2 regions of the Enterococcus sp. DIV0210g genome follow, and region 2 is predicted to be linked to the other one. Evidence: predicted binding sites of a transcription regulator. Region 2 holds the regulator's gene; the other holds the start of a gene.

Region 1 (10,944 bases), 960 kb from region 2:
AAAAGCGTTTAGGGTTGTTCTAAAAAGAACATTCATTAGTTGGTATACTTATATACTACTGAGAAATTATGAATAATCCTTGAAGGAATTTCTGTTAACTTGTAAATTTTTTACAGCTTTTCTTTGGGCATTTCTTGCATTTTGAAATGCTTAGTGCTAATATGAAAAAGTAATTTTGATGGGCCGTTAGCTCAGTTGGTAGAGCAGCTGACTCTTAATCAGCGGGTCGCGGGTTCGAGCCCCTCACGGCCCATTGGGTGCCAAACCCACGAGACTAGTACTCCCTTGGCGTCTTCGGACGTTTGGAAAAGGGAGTGCGTAGTCTCATTTTTTTGTTTTCGGACAGGATTCCACTTTTTCAATATTTGATGATTAACATTTTTCGTACCAATCAATTTTGTCATTTAGTTTATTAAGAGTTATCCCCAGAATCTTGTATCGTTCTTCTAATCGATTCCGTTCCTCAATCAAAATCTCTTTTCTCGCGGCTGCAGTCGCATCCCCTTCTGGAAAAAGTTTCGTATACTCTATCAAAGATTCAATAGAAAGACCTGCTGTCCGCATGCATTTAATGAAGTCGATCCAGGTTAAGTCATCTTCTCCATAATCTCGCACACCGCCATTTTTTCTTTTTACCGGAGGGATTAGCCCGATTCTTTCGTAATAACGTAGTGTAACCGGAGTTAATTCTGAAATTCTTGCTGCTTCTGAAATATTCATACTCAAAATCTCACCCTTCTAGTTTAGACTCTTATCATAAATCTCGACTTGCTTTTTACTTAATAAATAATGATAGATCATTATTGATATGATACTCAATAGTAGAAATCCAATCGCTCCAATCAAGATATGTCTTGTACTAAAAGCGACGATAAACATACCGCAAATCGATGTACCTATTGTCGTTCCAAGATTTGCCGCTGTTAAAAATAAACCATTTGAAAATTCAAGTGCGTCTTTACCTGCTTTTGTAATAATATACTGATTCACATTTCCAACGACTCCAGCTAACATTCCCAGCAAAAGTATAAGAATGAAAGTTATAACCTCCCGATGTCCCAAGAAGAATAAAAGTAAATAAGTGAGAATCAACGTAACTGGCAAGATGGCAATAGTTGCTTTTGCGAAAGATGTTAGAATTTTACCAGCTACGATATTCCCCAACATATTAGTTAGACCATAAAGAAATAATATTATACTAACTGTATAAGCAGAAGCTGCCATAACAGAAGCGAGATAATCAGAAATGTAACTAAAAAAACCGAATACTCCTGCATTAAGTAAAATAACTGTGATGATTGAGACAAGCATCACAGGTTTCTTAATAATCCCTATCTGTTTTCCATAAGATTTTATTTCTTTAGTTGGGATTGCAGGAATTAAGAAAAAAGTTGCTAATAAAATGATTGTGTTTACTAGTGTAAGAAAAGCCATAGCTGTTTGAAATGAGTATGTTGTTGCTAAAACATTGATAATTGGAACACCTATTACCATGCCTGCAGAAACACCAATAAAAATCTTCGATACAGCTTTTGCAGCTTCCCTCGGTTCAACGGAAACTGCTGCGATTGTAAAAGCCATAGAAACATAAACTGGTTGAAAAATCGCGGATACAATTCTTGCTGCAAGAAGAATGTTAAAGTTATGTGTGTACACAGAAATAAGATTACCTGCAACAAAAACACTAAGAGAAAGGATCATAACTTTTCTTCTATCAAACCTCGAAAACACCAATGGAGTAATCAATCCAGAAATAGCTACTGTTAGAGCAAATCCACTCACCAGCAGTCCTGCAGTAGGGACAGCTACATTGAAATGTTCTACCACTAAAGGAAGTATACCAATGATACCGATTTCAGTATTTATTATACCAAAAACACCAACTATTAAAATTAACAATACTATATTTCTTTTCACTCTTTCTTTCATTAGCGCTCTCCTTTTCTAACCTTTGATATATTTATGTTACTTGTTAACCTTAAGATTAAGTCAAGGGGAAACTTTTCTTTTCAAACGAATAAAATTTTATCGTGAAACAGAAAAAGCTACCAATTTTACTTGGTAGCTTTGCTGTGGAAAAACATTATCCTTAGTATTTTGTCTCTTTTTCTTTTTAAATGAAAGTAGAAATTATAAGTTTGTCATGATGCTATCAACACAAGCGTTCTTTTTTATTTCCATCTTTCAACTTTGTCTTGATTTTCTTTGATCCACTCTTTTGCAGCTTCTTGCGGATCTTTGCCATTATTGATGGCTAGCATGACTTTTTCCATGTCTTTTTCGTCCCAATGGAAATTATCTAATACTTTGTAAGCATCTGGCGCATCTTCTTTAAGATCTTTTCTTACTATCGTATGGATTTTTTCTTCTTTGCCCATACCGTTCTTCGGATCAGCTAAATATTTCAAATCATATTTTGCGAACATCCAATGTGGCGACCAGCCTGTAATAACAATTGGCTCTTTCTTTTTGATAGCTTGGCCTAGCGCTACAGTCATTGCACCTGAAGAAGAAGTTTCCACGGACCAGTTTTTCAGATTGTCATAAGTACCGATCGTGTTTTCAGCAGCTTTCACTACGCCTGCACCTGGCTCGATCCCAGTGATTTTTTGTCCAGCTTCATCCGTTAAATCTTCAATAGAATCCACATCCATATAGGAAGGAACAGCAATACCTACTTTCGCACCTTCTAAATTGGCCCCTAAATCTGTTACTTCATTTTTATATTTATCATATTGCGAGCCATGGGTTTTTGGCAGCCAGGCTGCGACCATTCCGTCAGACTCGCCCTTTGCTACAGATTCCCACATAATCGAATTATCTAATGGTGTAAGATTTACTTTATAACCCATTTCTTTTAACACTTCTCCGACAACATTGGTCGAAGCAACTTCTGTATCCCATTCTACGTAAGACAAATTGATTGTTTTATCTGCTTTATCAGAAAAAACAGTACCTGCGCCGATTGCACCAATCAAAACAACGATTGCAGCTGCAGCAAGATAGATACGTTGTTTTTTAGAAACACGTTGCGCTTTTTTTACACGCGGCTGATTCAAATGTTGAGTAAAACGGTCAATGATGATTGCCAAAATAACCAATGCCACACCATTAACAAAGCCATTACCGACTTGTGCGCGTTGTAAAGCTGAAAGCACACCTCTACCTAAACCGGGCGCCCCGATCATTGAAGCAATAACAACCATGGATAAGGAAAGCATCGTTGTTTGATTGATCCCAGCCATAATCGTTCCTTTAGCTAACGGCAACTCTAATTTGAACAACTTCTGCCAGCTAGTACCGCCGAAAGAATCAGAAGCTTCAACCAGTTCTTTTGGCACTTGGCGAATACCTAGATTAGCAAAACGAACAGTTGGCGGCAATGCGAAAATCACTGAGGCAAAGACACCAGGAACCATTCCGATCCCAAAAAATGCGACTGCTGGAATCAAATAAACAAATCCAGGCATTGTTTGCATAAAGTCAAGAATTGGTTTGATAATGTTTTGTGCGCGATCATTTTTTGCCATTAATATCCCTAACGGCACGCCGATCACGATTGAAATCACACTTGATAACAATACAAGTGTTACAGTACTCATCAAGTCATTCCATAATCCTTGATTATAGATAAACCATAATCCGACCAACGTAAAGATCGTCAATCCAGGACGTTTTTTTGAAATAAAGAATGCTATAACACCCATCAATAAAATGAAGATTGGCGCTGGAATCAGCAGCAGTAAATTCGTAATGCCATCCATGACATGTTGCCCAATCGTTTGAAGAAAAGAAAACAATCCAGCAAATGTCGTTGTCAGCCAATCGGTTAATTTTTCGACTCCATCTGCAATTGGTAAGCGGTAGTTTAATAAATTATTCATGTTCGGTCACCTCACTTGTTTCTGCCAAAGCTTCTAGAACGCTGCCTCGGATAACGACCCCTTTTAATTTTTCACCGTCAACTACAGCTAATGGTGTCGGCGAGTCATAAATCACATTGAAAATATCATTGACTAGCATATCTTTGTCGATCACCGTTACATTCTCATCGATGAAATCAGCAAGCGGGCGTTTTTGTTTTCTGGCTTCCAGTGCTGCTTCCGCAGTGATGATCCCTTTCAAATGACGTTTTTTATCAACGACCATCAACATGCTGACCTCTTCTTTACGCATTTTTGTCAAGGCAACATTTGGTCCATCTATTTCAAGTGTCGCTGTCAACGCTGGAACCATGATATTTTGCGCCGTCAATACTTTCGAACGGTCAACTTCTTCAACGAATTCTCGGACATATTCATTTGCCGGGTTCGTCAATATTTCTTCACCAGTTCCGATCTGCATGATTTGTCCATCTTTCATCAAAGCAATCCGGTCACCGATTCGAAGTGCCTCATTTAAATCATGTGTAATAAAAATGATCGTTTTTTGAACAGTCGCTTGCAGCTCAAGCAGTTCATCTTGCATTTCTCTTCGAATCAACGGATCTAACGCAGAAAATGCTTCGTCCATCAATAAGATTTCTGGATCATTTGCTAACGCTCTGGCTAAACCAACACGTTGCTGCATTCCTCCAGAAAGCTGATTTGGAAGCTGATCTTTAAATGAAAGCAATCCTGAATTTTCCAGCGCTTGCTCTGCTTTTTTGGTTCTTTCTTCTTTTGGCACTCCACGAACTTCTAATCCATATTCTGTATTTTCTAAAATCGTCCGATGGGGAAATAAACCAAAATTTTGAAATACCATGTTTATTTTATGTCTGCGGACTTCTCTCAGTTCTTCTTTACTTAACTTCGCAATATCTTTGCCATCAATATAGATATCGCCAGAAGTTGGTTCGATCAATCGATTCAATAATCGGATCAATGTTGATTTCCCACTTCCGGAAAGCCCCATGATTACGAAAATCTCGCCTTCTTCTACATCAAAGTTCACATCGTAAACACCGACTGTTGCTCCTGTTTTTTTCAAAATGTCTGTTTTGGACTGTCTATCCTTGATCATTTCAAGAGCAGTTTGCGTTTTTTTGCCGAAAATCTTTGTTAAATTTTTTACTTCAAGTTTCCTCAAAACGATTCTCCTTTTCTCTTTTTATGTATTTTCATTTTACTTTCTGAAAAAAGTGACTACACTAGGGTAACATCGTGTGGTCACTTTGTCAAAAAAGAAAAAGAGGAAAATGACACCAGTTATGTCATTTTCCTCTTTTTGTCTAAAAAGTGTTTTCCCTTAGCTGTGCAAGGCCTGCCGCAATGAAAAGTGTTCAATTTCTACTATAAAAAAACATGAAAAAATTTATTTTTTGCAGTAAACAACTGGGATTTCTTATTGACGATGCAAGAAACTGAACGGTTCATTCACGACCTCTACTTAAACGGTGTTCAAAAGCTAGCTCTTTCGGCGATAAGCTTTTTTACTGGGAAATATGAAAAGCTATTTCCCAGTAAAAAAGAGTCTTATCGCTCAGAGCTGAACAGCTTTTTCACAACCTCTACACTTCCGGATAAAAAAAGTTATTCATCCGCTGCAACGTATACTCATTTCCGATAAAATGCACAGTATCCCCTTCGCTCAATTTAGCATACGGACCTGGTGAAACAAGCAATTCTTCTTCGTGGGAAATCGCAATAACGGTTGCTCCTGTTTCTTGCCAAATATTCAACTCGCTAATAGAACGATCTAAATGTTTGGCATGTTTGGTCAGTTGAAGCTCAAACGGCAGCAGCGGATTCATTTTGTGGATCCGCTTGGTTTGATTGACAAGCTGGTCTAGCAGCTGTGAAAAATTATCCAATTCTTCCTTTTGCTTTTCCACACTTTCCATAATCTCTGCTTTGGTTTCCTGGATCGATTGGACATCTTGATATTGCAGCAGGAATTCTTTTGCTTTTTCTTTGGAAGAAACAAAAGCCCCGCTTCCATGGCGCACTTCCATGATACCCAAATCTACTAATACATTGATTGCTTTTCTGGTCGTTTCCGGAGAAGCGTTATATGTACTTGCTAAAGTGGAACGTGCATGGATTTTTTCGCCTACTTTATATCTGTTTTCAACGATTCGCTCTGCTAAATCTACGGCAATCTGCTGGTAGCGTGGGCGAACGATCTTCTTTTTCCCAGCCATTTTATTCCTCTTTCCTTTTTTTCTTCATCTTACTATGCCCTGACAAAATAAGCAAAAGAGGGCGCTAAAAAACAGCGCCCGATGGTTTACTTTTCTGTTTATTTTATTTACTAGCTTTTTTCACAGGACAAGACGTTTTGCACTCATCACAAGATTTACCTGATTTTAAACGTTTATACACAATGAAACCTGCACTTCCAAATATCAGAATACTTAATAAAAATGTAGCCATCTCATTTCTCCCCTTCTAAAGAAAGTACCGGATACTTTGTCTTCACTCTTTTCGGCTTGCGGAACAAAGCATAAATCACACCAATCGTTAATAGACCAGCAAGATACGTACTCATCACGATAGAACCGCCTTCTAATAAATGCCCAAATTGATAAAGGATAAAACTAACAAGATAAGCCAGACCACATTGATAACCAATAGCGATCCACGTCCATTTGCTGGCATTCATTTCTCGATGTATGGCGCCAATTGCTGCGAAACAAGGTGCACAAAGCAAATTAAACGCTAATAATGCGTAAGCCGCTGCTGGTGTGTAGGTCTGTTGCAGCGTTTGCCAAATTTCACGGCCATTTTCAGACACTTCGCTCTGCCCAAATAAGATACCAAATGTGCCGATAATATTTTCTTTAGCAACTAAACCAGTAATTGCTGCCACTGTTCCTTGCCAATTCCCCCACCCCAGCGGTTGAAAAAGAACGGCGGCTATTCGCCCAAAAAAGGCTAAGATACTTTGATTTTCTGAAACAGCTTCCCCAACAAAATTATAAGAAGAGCTAAACCAGATAACGATACTCGAAACAAAAATAATTGTTCCAGCTTTTTTGACAAACGATTTGCTTCGATCATAGGTTTGACGCAAAATCGCAGACCACTGCGGCAAATGATAGGTTGGCAATTCCATAATAAAAGGTGTTGTATCACCAGAAAATAAACGTGTTTTTTTCAAACTGATCCCTGATAAAATAATAGCTGTCATTCCCAGGAAATAAGCAGATGGCGCTACCCAAGAACGATGCGGGAAAAATGCACCTGCTACTAAAGCGATGATTGGCAGCTTTGCAGAACAAGGCATAAATGTGGTCACCATGATCGTCAACCGCCGATCTTGTTCATTTTCAATCGTTCGGCTGGCCATGACACCTGGAACACCGCAACCTGTAGCAATCAGCATCGGAATAAAAGATTTTCCAGAGAGGCCAAATTTTCTGAAAAGACGATCCATAACAAACGCGATTCTTGCCATGTAGCCGCAATCTTCTAAAAAGCTCAAACACAAAAACAAGACGATCAATTGCGGTAAGAAACCTAAAACTGCTCCAACGCCAGCAATGATCCCATTTAAGATCAATTGCTGCATCCAATCAGCTACTTGCCATTGCGCTAAAAGATGACCAACTTTTTCTGGGATCCAGGCCCCGAACACCGTATCATTGATCCAATCTGTCCCCATGGTTCCTACTGTTTGAATAGCAAGATAATAAATCAGCCACATAACAAACGCGAAAAGTGGTAAAGCCAGCCAGCGATTCGTTGCGATTTGGTCGATTTTGTCGCTCATCGACAATTGAAAAGAATCATTGGATACTACACACAACGCACATAACTGCGTGATAAATTCATAACGTTCGTTTACGAGGACCGTTTCACTGTCATCTTCAAAGATTTTTTCTGTCAGCTGGATCAGTTGTTCGATCTCTTTTTCTTGAGAAGCAGAAGCACCATATTCTTCCATCGCTTTTTGATCTCGTTCAAAATACTTCATTGCATACCAGCGTTTTTTGCTGCTTTTTTCTGCTAATATGTCTTCGATTTCATGCAAAGCAGCTTCTAAACGTGCATCGTACGCACAAGGTTCAGGAAGCTCTGGGGAGTTTTTTGAAGCTGCAATCATTTTTTCAATTAGTTTTTCTGTGCCTTGTTTTTTTAGTGCGCTGATAGGCAAAACAGGAACGCCAAGCCCATAAGAAAGCTTTTCTAAATTGATTTTCTTTCCTTCTTTTTTTATCACATCCATCATATTCAACCCAATGATCATCGGAATCCCTAAATCAAGCAATTGGGTGGTTAAGTAAAGATTTCTTTCTATATTTGAGGCATCGATGATGTTGATGATCAATTCAGGTTTTTCATGGACCAAATAATCTCTGGCAATCACTTCTTCCGGTGTATAAGGTGAAAGCGAATAGATACCAGGCAAGTCTTGGATATAGATATCTGGGTGCTTTTTCAGTAATCCTTCTTTTTTTTCTACTGTTACGCCCGGCCAATTCCCTACATATTGATTCGATCCAGTCAATAGATTGAACAAACTGGTTTTTCCGCTGTTGGGGTTGCCAACTAATGCGATATTCATCCTTGTTCCTCCCTTTGCACGAGGATCAGTTCCGCTTCTGTTTTTCGAAGTGTCAACTCGTATCCCCGAACTGTCAATTCGATTGGATCACCTAAAGGAGCAAGCTTGCGGATCGATACTTGGACATTTCTCGTAAGCCCCATATCCATCAGCCTTCTTTTCACTGCACCTTGACCATGGACAGCGACCACCGTTCCGCTTTCTCCTGCTTTCAATTGTTCTAGAGAAGCCCAGCTTTCAGCAGAAGTTTGGGTTTTTTGGATAAAGATTTGGCTTAACAGCTCACGGCTGACAGCTACGCGCTGACTTTTCACTAATAAAATAGCGTTCTCTCCTGACATATTCACTACTACAACTTTGCTTCCTGGTGTTACCCCGATATTTTGTAAATGTCTTTTCACATTTTCTTCCGTACAGATTTTTTCTACATGGTAAACTAAATGTTGTTTTGCTTGTGCTAAAGTTTGCATACAGACCCCTCACTTGTGAAATCATTCTTGCAACGAACGGACTATGATATTTACTGGTTATTTCCTATAATAACTACGATATTGAGAATCATTCTCACATAGGATACTGCCCCCGCTAATGAATGTCAACAGACCTTGTGATTCAATGAGCGAAACCTCACTATTTTTGCTCTAAAAATGAGAAAAAATAAATTAAAAATAGTTTTCCACAACTTTTCAACAGCCGAAACTTTTATTTCTCCGCTCAGCGTCTGCTTTCACTTCTTTTTCAAAAACACAAAATTTAGTATTCCACAATTTCCACAACACCATATGTAGTGTTTTATGATTGACTTTTTCATTCAGAGTTTTATACTAGTCTTTGTAGAAAACTTGTAGAAGGAGGACTCTCCCATGAACGTAAAAATCTTCTCTAAAAATAATTGTATGCAATGTAAAATGGTCAAACGTTTTTTAACTGAAAATCACATCGATTTCGAAGAAGTGAACATCGATGAACAACCCGCCGCTATTGATTGGCTGAAAGATCAAGGTTTCCAAAGTGTCCCAGTAATTACTTCAGACGCTGAAACTGTTATTGGCTTCCGCCCAGATCAACTTCGTAAACTTGCTAGCTAAAGAAAACTAAAGCAGTACAAAAATGATTGGATTTGAAGGCTTTTGCCCCAAATCCTTTTTTTAAAGTATTGGCTTTTTCTTCTTTTCATTCAGCTGTTATTCTCATTATTATATAAAAAAGTCGTGCCAAGAGGATTTTAACTAGAACTCTTGCACTATGAAAGGTTGAGTACATTATGAGCCTCAAAGAGTTAAAAGATGTAAGCTATTTTAAACTGAACAATGAAATCAATCGACCTGTCAACGGACAGATTCCTTTAAATAAAGATAAAGATGCGTTGGCTGCCTTCTTTAAAGAAAATGTTGAGCCGAACACACTGACTTTTTCTTCGCCAAAAGAAAAAATCGATTATCTGATCAAACATGATTATTTGGAGGAAGAATTCATCCAATTATATTCTGACCGTTTTATCGAGAAACTTTATCATTTCTTGGACGAGCAGCATTTTGAATTCAAATCTTTCATGGCGGCTTATAAATTCTATTCGCAATATGCGTTGAAAACAAATGATGGTACAGCTTATCTTGAAACTTATGAAGATCGTGTGGCCTTCAATGCGCTTTATTTTGCGAACGGAAATGAAGAATTGGCTTTAGCTTTAGCGGACGAAATGATCCATCAGCGTTACCAGCCTGCTACACCTTCTTTCTTGAATGCTGGACGTAAACGCCGGGGTGAACTTGTTTCTTGTTTCCTGATTCAAGTGACAGATGACATGAATTCGATCGGACGCTCGATCAACTCTGCTTTACAGCTTTCACGAATCGGCGGCGGTGTTGGGATCACTTTATCCAATCTTCGCGAAGCCGGCGCACCAATCAAAGGATATGAAGGAGCTGCCAGCGGTGTTGTTCCTGTAATGAAATTATTCGAAGACAGCTTCAGCTATTCTAACCAGCTTGGCCAACGTCAAGGTGCCGGAGTTGTTTACCTAAATGTTTTCCACCCAGATATCATTTCATTCCTTTCTGCTAAAAAAGAAAATGCAGATGAAAAAATCCGGGTGAAAACTTTGTCTCTTGGAGTACTTGTACCAGATAAATTCTATGAATTGACACGTAAAAATGAAGAAATGTACCTATTCAGCCCTTATAGTGTGGAAAAAGAATACGGTGTACCATATTCTTATGTCGATATCACAAAAGAATATGACAACATGGTCGCAAATCCAAATATCCGCAAACAAAAAATCAAAGCACGTGATCTAGAAAACGAAATTTCTAAATTACAGCAAGAATCTGGTTATCCTTATATCGTGAACGTTGACACAGCAAACCGTGCCAACCCGATTGACGGAAAAATCATCATGAGCAACTTGTGTTCAGAGATTCTTCAAGTCCAAACACCTTCTGTCATCAATGGAAA
Region 2 (10,944 bases):
TGATTGCTGCCAAACCGTCTGCTAGACGAACGATGATTTTTTCTTCAAGTCCATTTTTCCGTACTTGTTTTTGTGCAGAATCAAATGGTCCTTGTACAACTTCTCCAGCCACAGCAAATGTTATTTTCCCTTTTAACATCAATGCAACAGGCAAGTAAGCATGGTCTGAGCCAATATCTGCTAAACGTGCTGCCTCGGGAACGAATTCGCCCACTTTTTCCAGCCGTTTAGATAATTCAAGATGGTTCATAACTTCACTCCTTCGACAATCATTATAGCATTTCCACAACGAAATAAGCGAGCGCAAAAGAGAAACTCTTTTAAAATCCTGTTAAAATCCCAGGTAATAAAAAAAGCATAGAAATCTGCTTAGTATAAGCAAAATTCTATGCTTCATGTTACAATAACTATCTTTTTTTAGTAAAAGAAATCAGCTTCTTAATCCGCGGCCTTTATTGATCAAATACCAGCATACGCTGTAAAGAACAACAATAAATAAAACCAAGATCGAAATCGATAAACCAATCGGCACATCTGTCGTCCCTAAGAACCCATAGCGGAACCCAGAAATCATGTAAACGATTGGATTGACTTTAGAAATTGCTTGCCAAATCGGAGGCAGCATAGAGATTGAATAAAATACTCCGCCTAGATAAGTCAATGGCTGTAAGACGAAAGTCGGCACGATGGACACATCATCATAAGATTGGGCAAAAATCCCGTTGATCAATCCGGCTAATGAGAACAAGATAGCTGTCATCAATAATGTGATTACTACGATAAACCAGGAAGAAACATGCAACGGCACAAAAAATAACGAAATGATCGTTACTAAAGAACCCACTAAAACACTTCTTCCAAGGCCGCCAAGTACAAAGCCCCAAATAATGACATGTGTCGGTACAGGTGCTACAAGCAATTCTTCAATGTTCTTCTGGAACTTTTGCGAGAAAAAGGACGAGGAGACGTTCGAGTAAGAGCTAGTGATGGCAGACATCATGATCAAACCGGGAACGATAAATTCCATATAAGAAAAACCACCCATTTCTCCGATTCGCCCGCCAATCATTTTCCCAAAAATAACAAAATATAACGATGTTGTGATAACTGGCGGCACCAGTGTTTGGACCCAAATACGCAAATAACGATTAGTTTCTTTGAATGCTAAACTTTTTAAAGCAGTTAGATACAGATTAAACATTTTTTTCCTCCAATTGATGACTGTCTTCGGTGATTTTCAGGAACAGCTCTTCCAAACGATTGTTTTTATTACGCATAGAAAGTACTTTTATTCCCTGATCCGTCAATTGTTCGAAAATCGCATTAACACCTTGATCTCGTGCGACTTCTACTGCTAGAGTCGTTTCGTCTTCAAGAATGCTTGTATATCCTGTGATCTCTGGTGCGTTTTCATAAGGTGCTAAGTCGAAGATGAACGTTTCAAATTGTAATTTTGAAAGAAGTTTTTTCATACTTGTATTGACGATCAATTCACCGGACTGGATGATTCCGATATTACGGCAAAGCATCTCTGCTTCTTCTAGGTAATGAGTTGTTAAAATAATCGTCGTCCCGCTTTCGTTCAATTCTCTTAGAAACGTCCACATCTCACGGCGCAACTCGATATCAACACCAGCAGTTGGTTCATCTAAAATCAACAATTTTGGTTCATGCATCAGTGCGCGGGCAATCATCAAGCGGCGTTTCATCCCGCCAGAAAGCATGCGAGCACGTACATGACGTTTTTCCCATAAATTGGATTGTTTCAAATATTTTTCGCTGCGTTTCAACGCTTCTTTGCGTGAAACACCATAATACCCCGCTTGATTTACGACGATTTGTTGGACTGTTTCAAAAGGATTGAAGTTGAATTCTTGCGGAACAAGCCCGATTTGCTGTTTAGCACGGACCAAATCTTTATCCAAATCATAACCAAACACTTTGACGCTTCCAGAGGTTTTGTTGACCAGTGAAGTGATGATCCCGATTGTGGTAGATTTCCCTGCGCCATTTGGTCCTAGAAGCGCGTAAAAATCACCTTCTTCTACGGTTAAATCAATACCGCGTAATGCCTCGACACCTGTTCCATATATTTTTTTCAACGCGTGTAATTCCAGTGCGTTTGTCATTTATTTCCCATCTCCTTATTGTTACGACGCTTTATTGTATCACTATTCAGACACATGAAAAAGAGCCGGTTAAAAGAAAGACCCGCTCTTTTGACTGATTCAATACAAAGTTGATTTAAATGTTCTTATTTTTAGTCCGCTATTTTGATCGCTAAAACAGAACTGCCAGGAATTTGCGGCGGAATCGAGAAAGTCATGACCGCATTTCCTGCCAAAGTAAATTCGATTTTCGTTCCTTTTTGGAGTGAATCTTGGATTTCGCTCACTTGAGTATCTTCCAAATTCAAAATCAAATCTTCTTGAAGTCCTGCTTCGTCTTCAGAAGAAACATCGGTTAAAGAAAGAGAAACTGTATCCTGCTCGACTCTCGCATCTTCTGCCAATACAGCAGTATAAGTGATATCTGACATCTCTGGTACTCCTTCCGGTTCTTGCTCTGAAGAACTCGTTCCTGTTTTAGCCACACTTTCTTGTGTTGGTTGCGTAGACGAATCCTCAGCATCCGCGCGGTTTCCACAGCCAGCGACAACTAAAAGCAAACTTGCAGCAACAGCAATAAATCCATATTTCATACAAAAATCCTCCATGATCGTGGGTTTATAGTAAAAGCTTCTTTAAACTTTGCTAATCTAAAATAGTGAATTCTTTGAGACTGTTCCCGACTAATTGAGGGGGAAAAGATCGTGTTGTTGGCGGAAGTAATCCCGTAACTAAGCGGATTTTTGTTCCTTCCTTCAAAGCGGTATGATCTCCATTAATTTGATGAAAATCTAGATTCGGTATAAAAAGAGCGCCTGGATCAAATTCACCTTGTAATTTGACCATGTCTTTCAGGATCACCCTGGCATAGTCTCTGCCTGATGATTCATTCTTTATTATCTCAGCATCTTCTGCAAGAACCGCAATTAAGATACTGACATTTTTGTCCATCTTGTCTTGCAAAATCGTATCCGATCCTGATAGGACCTTTTCTTCCGCTTTACTAGACGTTCCGCAACCAGCAGCAACAAACAGCAGACTTCCGACAACAACAAATCCATACTTCATCCAAAAATCCTCCATGATCGTGAGTTTATAGTAAGGTCTTTTATTTCAAACTTTGCTAATCCAAAATAGTGAATTCTCTGACGTTATCTTTGAATCTGGGATCGAACGATAGTAATTGAGGGGGTTCAGATCTTGTTGTAGGCGGTGATAACTCTGTAACCAAGCGGATTTTTGTTCCTTCCGTCAACTTTGGGAAATCACCCTCGATTTTTTCTATATTTAAAGCTGGTATTCGTAAGGTGCGCGGATTAAATTCTCCTTGCAGTTTCACCATATCTTTCAAGGTTATGTCTGCATACACTTCTCCTGATGATAGTCGCCATGTTATTATGGGATCTTCTACAAGAACAGCAGTTAAAATACTGACTTCTTCTGTTTTTTCTTCCGCTTCACTAGACGTTCCGCATCCGGCAGCAACAAACAGCAGACTTCCGACAACAGCAATAAATCCATATTTCATACAAAAATCCTCCATGATTGCTGGTTTATAGTAAGGTCTTTTTGCTAATCCAAAATAGTGAATTCTTTGACACTGTTGCCGCCCATTTGTCCAGGATAAGATCTTGTTGTTATCGGACGTAATTCTGTAACTAAGCGGATTTTTGTTCCTTCCGTCAACTCGGTGAAGTCACCATTGATTTGTTCTAGCTTTAAATTTGGTATACGTAAGACACGCGGATTAAATTCTCCTTTTAGTTTCACCGTATCTTTCAAGGTTATGTCTGCATACACTTCTCCTGATGATAGTCGCCATGTTATTACGGGATCTTCTGCAAGAACCGCAGTCAAAATACTGACTTCTTCTGTTTTTTCTTCTGCTTCACTAGACGTTCCGCAACCAGCAGCAACAAACACCAGACTTCCGACAACAGCAAACTTCCATAAGTGTTTCATCAAAAAATGTCCTCCGTTGGCATCAATTCGTATTGCGGCGGTTTTGTCCAGTCATTTTTATTTCTTTGGTCAAATAACGGATACGTTCCATGATCCGTTTTGCTTTCAACGGTTCTTCATCTCCGCGCTGCGTCACAGATAAATGCTGTTCCAATTCTTCCATAGTAAAATTTGAAGAAAAGAACGTCGGCAATTGTTCCTGCATTCGGTATTGAAGGATAACACCAAAAATCTCATCCCTGATCCAGCTGCTCATGGCATCTGCACCAATATCGTCCATCATCAAAATAGGCGAACGTTTGACTGCATCCAATTTTTCGGCTACTTGATCTTTTCCGATGGCTTGTTTCATCTCTACAGCAAATGTTGGGAAATGCACGAGCGTCGTTGTGTATCCTGCTACTGCTAAATCACGAGCAATTGCGCCAAGCAAGTAGGTTTTGCCGATACCAAAACTGCCGACAAGATATAATCCTTTGTGGTAGCCTTTTGGATCAGAAGCATATTCCTGCACAAAACTAAAGGATTCTAAAAATGCTTCGCTTCGTCCGCTAGTTTGTTCAAATTTCTCAAATGAAGCAGATTGGATATCTTTCGGCATATCGACTGCACGAATCCGACTGCGGATCTCTTCTTGTTTTTGTCTTGCAAGAAGGGCTTCAGTAGGAACGTAAGTCACATCTACATAATGGAAATTCAATGTCAGTTTCGGTTCATATCCAGGTGCGATCATTGTCGGATCATTTTTCTGATATTTTCTCTTTTCTTGAACGAATTCATAGAGTTTCGCATAGCTTTTTTCAATATCTTCCTGTGACAATTGCTCACGATGCGCAGCTAGGAAAGATTGGACATCGGTGTCTTCTAGGACAGCAGCAATCATTTCTGCGTATTTTTCCTGGTAATTTTTCCGGCTGATGATTTTTTTCAATTCTTTTCCTACGTCTTCCATTAGTTATCTCCCTCCTTTTTAGCAAGATATTCTTTGAATCGGCGATCGATTTCTGCTTGCTTTTCGCTGCTGATTTGTTTTTCTTCTTCTGGTTTATTCACCCAGTCAGGCAGCTTTTCGCGGCGTACGTTTCTTTTCGCCGTTCCATAGGTTGTTTTGGCTGTTTTCGGCTTGGGCTCACTCAGTTCCCGAACATGCTCAACGGCTTCTTCTGGGGTACGGATATTTGCCTGCTGCCATTCGTTGGCAATCGTATTGACATAGTTGCTTTTTAATGATGCTTGGTTTTTGATGACCAGCACATAATTGATCAAAACATTGATAACGCTGTTAGGCAACTTGGATTGTTTGACCAAGTCTTGCATCAGCCACTTTTCTTCTTTGGAGACAAACCCGCCTTTTGCATTCTTCACAGCTTCAAGATATTGCATTGGCGGATTGTTTTTGCTGTCAGCGATCAACGCACTGGCTGCATCATTTTTTGCTGGGAGCTGCTGTGCAGCAGCTGTTTCAGGTACTTCTTCTTTTTTTACTGTTTTTTGGCGGTAGATGATTTGCTTTTGCAGATCTTTCAATGACACCGTCTGCTGGGTAAAATCATACGCTGAAGCAATAAGTTCCCCAAGCGTCAATTCATCAAAGCCATACAATCGATGGTAGAGTTCAATTTGCTCTATCACTGGTTTTTCCAGTGAAGTGATATGTTTTTTCTGCAGCAAGTCGCTTAAAAACGGCCAATCGACCTGAATCGCATCGTCAATCAAAGTTGGTGTTTTTTCTTTTTCAAACGCGGATTGGCTTTGTTCGATTTTTTCCTTGTCTGCTTCAAAAGATGCTTCGTTGAAACGAAAAACATCTAAAAACTTTTTAGTAACTTTTTGGTAGCCTTCTGAAGAAAATCTTTTGAATTGAAATTTCTCATTCAGCTGGTTCCAACGGCGTTCGCCGGTTTTTTCCAACAGCATAAAACTTAAGACAGCATCTTTAAAAAACGCATCGGGCGCTAAAGGTTCAAGCAATTCATAGAGGAAACAAGGTCCTAAACTTGGATCTTCTTTGAAGTAGACATCCAGCAGACCGATTCCTTCTAATTTTTTTCTTGCTTCATAAAACTGCGGCAAACCGCAATCCAATCCACTTAGCAAATCTGCGTGCAGCGCTTCTGATCCGATGCCTGTTTCTTTCGAAATCTCTGACAAAAGCGTGAAATAGAGACTAAGTGCTTCTCCTCCGATCAGCGGCTGATAAAGATAAAGCAGCGCTTGCTGTCCTTCTTCTGTTAATGGAAATGTTTTTCTGCCTTGATAAATATTTTTAGGCTGAAGTTCTTTCCAAGCATTTTCCAACGAAATGCCTCCTTATTCCTTCTCTTCTGATTTGTCGTCTTCAGATTTGTTTTCTTTGGCTTTATCAACGATGTCTTGCAATTCTTTTAAGAAAACAGACATATCTTTGAATTGACGGTAGACACTGGCAAAACGGATATAAGCGATCTCATCTAAGTTGACAAGGTCTTCCATCACGTATTCACCAATCAAGTTTGTTGATACTTCATTCTCGCCTAAACTGCGGACACGATTCTCCACATGGTTGACGATTTGTTCCATTTGTTCCATTGCAACAGGACGTTTTTCCGCTGAACGGATCAATCCTCTTAATATCTTATCACGGTTGAATTCTTCGCGTTCGCCATTTTTCTTGATGACTAGCAGCGGCGCAGCTTCGATTCGTTCAAATGTTGTAAAACGAAAGCCGCAATTCTCACATTCACGGCGGCGGCGGATTGCGCGTCCGTCATCTGCTTGTCGGCTGTCTATAACACGCGAATTATTATGGTGGCATCTTGGGCATCGCATAACTATCACCTCTTCATTTCTGATTTATCAAATCATTGCTATGATTAGTTGTATTATAACATGAAACCTTGTAGAAGCGCGATGTTCCGGTACAAAAAATGCCGAAACACTCGCGTTTTTTAACATAATCTGCTGTTTTTTAAGAAAACAGCAGGCTCTTTTTGCTGTACTACTTTTTCAGTTGTGAGAAAAAACTGGAACCAATCGTTAGGATAGGCTCCAGTTTTTCTTTAAACTATAGTTTTTCTTCGATTCCTGTATAGTGCTTCATTCGTTCTTCTTCGATTCTCTGCTCGCCAGAAATATGTTCTTGTTCTGGCAATGGTTCTTTCCTGCGTTTTGGCTCCGCCGTTTTTCGTTCTTGTGTCAGATCTTGCTGACGTGCTTCTTTTTCCGCTTGCTGGTCTTCAAGCTCTTCAATACGTTCTTTGTACTTTGCATCATGTGCTTCTGCGATTTCTGTTTGGTCGCGTCCTTCTTGCTTTAAGTTTTCATTATCTAAAAGTTCGCCGATTTTTTCTTTTGCGTTTCCGACAATTTTATCTTTTTGGTTTTTGATCGTTCCCATAACATGTCCCTCGCTCTCTGCTTTCTACTTTCAGCATAGCAGAATCCTGCTGCTTAGACAAAGAAAGTACTTTCTAAGAAATAAACTTGTTTTCTTGGAGCCATGAGATGATTTGTTCTGCTAACTTGTCTTTTGTTTGCTGATTATCAAAAAGGATATCCGCTTTTCTTTTTTTCTCTTCGATAGGCATCTGACTTTCGACCCGCTGCATTGCTTCTTCTCTCGTAAAACCATCGCGTGCCATCAGACGTTGCAGCTGTTTTTCTTCCGGAAGATAAACAACAGCTGTCTGATCCATATATTTGTCATAGTGACCTTCATATAGCAAAGGAATATCTACAATAACTAATGGGCTGGCTTGTTTCGCTTTTTGGATATTGTCTTTGATGCTCGTTCTTATATAGCTATTCAATATGCGATTGAGCTGTTCGCGTTTCTCAGGATCGCTGAAGACGATTTTCCCTAATTTTTTTCGGTCGAGTGTGCCGTCTTCATTTAAGATATCTTTACCAAAATGCTGAACCACAGCTGCCAATCCCGGCGTTCCAGGTTCTACGACTTCTCGGGCGATTTTGTCGCCGTCAACGATAGGAAATCCATACTTTTCAAATACGTGGACGGCGGTTGTTTTTCCTGTTGCGATTCCGCCTGTCAGACCCAAAACAAAAGAACTCATCGTTTCAGCTGTTGACAATTTGGACAATAGTGCGTCCCCCTTTGCGCCACTTTTGTTTTAACAATGGGTGTCCCGCAACGTACACACGGATTGCCGGTTTGTCCATAAACATGGAGCATCAATTGAAAGGTTCCAGCTTCTCCTAAGGCGTTCAAATAACTGCGGATCGTTGTACCGCCAGCTTCCACCGCTTTTCCTAAAACAGCGATGATTGCTTCTCTAAGCCGTGCGATTTCTTTTGGTTTCAGTGTGTTGGCTGGCTGTTCTGGATGGATTTTTGCTTCCCATAACGCTTCATCTACATAGATGTTTCCTAGCCCTGTCACAAGTCGTTGATCTAGCAAGAGAGGTTTGATCGCTTTTTTCGAACGTTTGAGTCCTTGTTCAAACGCAGCCAATTCAAAGGTATCGTTTACCGGTTCAGGCCCCAGAAGCATGATTCCTTTATACTGGTTGCTGCTGCCCTTTTCAACCAATGTCATACGGCCAAATTTTCGTACGTCATTGTAACGAAGCTGGCTGCGATCATCAAAAGAAAAAATGACATGCGTATGCTTGCTTAGCGGCGCTTCCTCTGTAAAAAATTCATACTTCCCTTCCATGCGCAAATGAGAGATCAAATCAAAATGTGTCAAATGAAAAATCAAATATTTCCCTCTTCTACTGATGGATTCGATCGTTTCTCCTGCTAATTGCGCTTCAAAAATCGCTGATTCTGGCTGTTCGATGATTCGAGGCCACAAGACTTGGACATGGTGGATCGTTTTTCCTGAGACTAATTGCTCTAAACCTTTTCTGACTGTTTCTACTTCTGGTAATTCTGGCATTTTTTCACCTTCAAAACTGTGATTTATTTGGTTATTTTGCTTCGTACCACGTTTTGCCCCAACTGCTTTCGGTAATCAATGGTACGTGCAGCTGTACTGTTTGTTCCATGACTTCGCTAACAAGTTTGTCCAGACGTTCCAATTCTTTTTCAGGGACTTCAAAGACAAGTTCATCGTGTACTTGAAGCAGCATGGTTGCTTCTAAATCTTCCTCTTTCAAGCGTTGCGCCAACTCGATCATTGCGATTTTCAAGATGTCTGCGGCACTTCCTTGAATAGGTGTATTGATCGCTGTACGCTCTGCAAACGAACGCAGATTGTAATTTCTGGAGTTAATATCTGGTAAGTAACGGCGACGATGATATAACGTTTCAACATATCCAAGATCTTTTGCTTCGCGAACAATACGCTCCATGTATTCTTTTACTCCAGGATATTTTTCGAAATACGTATCGATATATTGTTGGGCTGCTTTTCGGCTGATCCCAAGATTTTGTGATAGTCCATAATCCGAGATACCATAGACGATCCCGAAATTGACTGCTTTTGCTTGGCGTCGCATATTTGGTGTCACATCTTCTGGTTTTTCGATACCGAAGACGCGCATTGCTGTACTAGCATGGATATCTTGACCTTCTAAGAATGCTTCTTTCAAATGTTCGTCATTCGAGATATGTGCAAGGACACGCAATTCGATTTGTGAATAGTCGGAAGAATAAATCAACCAATCTTTCGCTCTTGGTACAAAGGCTTGTCTGATTTTTCGGCCTTCTTCTAAACGAATCGGGATATTTTGCAAGTTCGGATCGACAGAACTTAATCTTCCTGTTTGCGTCAATGTTTGGACATAACGGGTATGGACTTTTCCGTCAGATTGGATGACTTTCAAGAGTCCTTCCACATAAGTTGATTGGATTTTTGCGATTTGGCGATAGGTCAAGATATCATCAACAATTGGTGCTTGTTCCCGTAACTGCTCCAAAACATCAACAGCTGTGGAATAGCCTGTTTTTGTTTTTTTTATGACTGGAAGCCCCATTTTTTCAAACAAGATAACGCCTAATTGTTTTGGAGAATTCAAGTTGAATTCCTCACCTGCTTCTTCATGGATCTTGTGCTCGATTTCTTGTAGACGTTTTGAGAATTCGCCTTTCATTTCTTGCAAACGAGACGCGTCGACTTTGATTCCAGTGATTTCCATTTCAGCAAGTATTTGAGACAGAGGCAATTCCATTTTGTAAAACAGATCTGCTTGGTTTTTTTCTTCTAATTCTTTATTTAAGATTGGTGTCAAAGCGTCAATCGCCGCTACTTTCCGTGCAAGATGCGCAAAGAAATCTTCTTCATCTGCCGGCAGACCTTTTTTAGCCCCTTTTCCGTAAACTGATTCATCGGAACGAATATCACTATAACCGTAATGGGCAGCAATTCCTTCAATATCACTGCTTTTCTCATTCGTATCAAGGAGATAGGCACCTAATAAAATATCAAAATCGATTCCCTGTGTTTTTCCAACATAACGATTCAATGCTGCATAGGTTCTTTTTGCGTCATAAACGAATTTCCGTTGCGTTTCATCTGTCAGCCAGTTTCGGAACGCGTCATTTTCAAAAAGAGCCAAATCATTGGTCACGTAGATTTTTTTATTTGTTCCCCAAGCTACGCCTACGATATCTTCTTGATGGTAATTGTCTCCCAGCATTTCGACATACAAAGCCATATTTGAGTCGAACATTGATTCGTCATATTCTGACACTACATCAAATAAGATATCTTCCATATCCGGGATTTCTTCTACAACATCTAATTTAGCAAGAAACTGTTTAAACTCCATTTCTTTGTAAAAAGGAATCAGTTTATCCAGATCTTTTCCGTCATATTTCAATGAATCAATGGAAACATCTACAGGAGCTGACGTATCGATAGTCGCTAGTCGTTTGGATAAGAAAGCTTGTTCTTTGTCATTGATCAAATTTTCTTTCATTTTGCTTTGTT

The links. Region 2 encodes NrdR, which represses ribonucleotide reductase genes. Its sites were predicted from a motif close to ACACNATATATNGTGT; they were not measured.
Region 1: the regulator NrdR is predicted to act here: its motif matches at 9,266-9,281, upstream of nrdH (glutaredoxin-like protein NrdH).

The regions. Positions count from the first base shown of each region.
Region 1 covers NZ_CP187903.1:403,208-414,151, reverse strand. Annotated here, with positions in the region: tRNA gene IGI64_RS02030 (tRNA-Lys) at 181-253, shown strand; gene IGI64_RS02025 (MerR family transcriptional regulator) at 373-720, opposite strand; gene IGI64_RS02020 (MFS transporter) at 739-1,929, opposite strand; gene IGI64_RS02015 (ABC transporter permease/substrate binding protein) at 2,172-3,884, opposite strand; gene IGI64_RS02010 (quaternary amine ABC transporter ATP-binding protein) at 3,877-5,070, opposite strand; gene IGI64_RS02005 (GntR family transcriptional regulator) at 5,492-6,124, opposite strand; gene IGI64_RS02000 (FeoB-associated Cys-rich membrane protein) at 6,228-6,356, opposite strand; gene feoB (ferrous iron transport protein B) at 6,358-8,490, opposite strand; gene IGI64_RS01990 (FeoA family protein) at 8,487-8,960, opposite strand; gene nrdH (glutaredoxin-like protein NrdH) at 9,354-9,578, shown strand; gene nrdE (class 1b ribonucleoside-diphosphate reductase subunit alpha) at 9,755-10,944, shown strand, end outside.
Region 2 covers NZ_CP187903.1:1,363,618-1,374,561, forward strand. Annotated here, with positions in the region: gene IGI64_RS06650 (tRNA (adenine(22)-N(1))-methyltransferase) at 1-250, opposite strand, end outside; gene IGI64_RS06655 (ABC transporter permease) at 431-1,201, opposite strand; gene IGI64_RS06660 (ABC transporter ATP-binding protein) at 1,194-2,129, opposite strand; gene IGI64_RS06665 (hypothetical protein) at 2,261-2,701, opposite strand; gene IGI64_RS06670 (hypothetical protein) at 2,754-3,176, opposite strand; gene IGI64_RS06675 (hypothetical protein) at 3,232-3,636, opposite strand; gene IGI64_RS06680 (hypothetical protein) at 3,681-4,070, opposite strand; gene dnaI (primosomal protein DnaI) at 4,093-5,022, opposite strand; gene IGI64_RS06690 (replication initiation and membrane attachment family protein) at 5,022-6,368, opposite strand; gene nrdR (transcriptional regulator NrdR) at 6,381-6,878, opposite strand; gene IGI64_RS06700 (hypothetical protein) at 7,114-7,446, opposite strand; gene coaE (dephospho-CoA kinase) at 7,520-8,149, opposite strand; gene mutM (DNA-formamidopyrimidine glycosylase) at 8,119-8,949, opposite strand; gene polA (DNA polymerase I) at 8,981-10,944, opposite strand, start outside.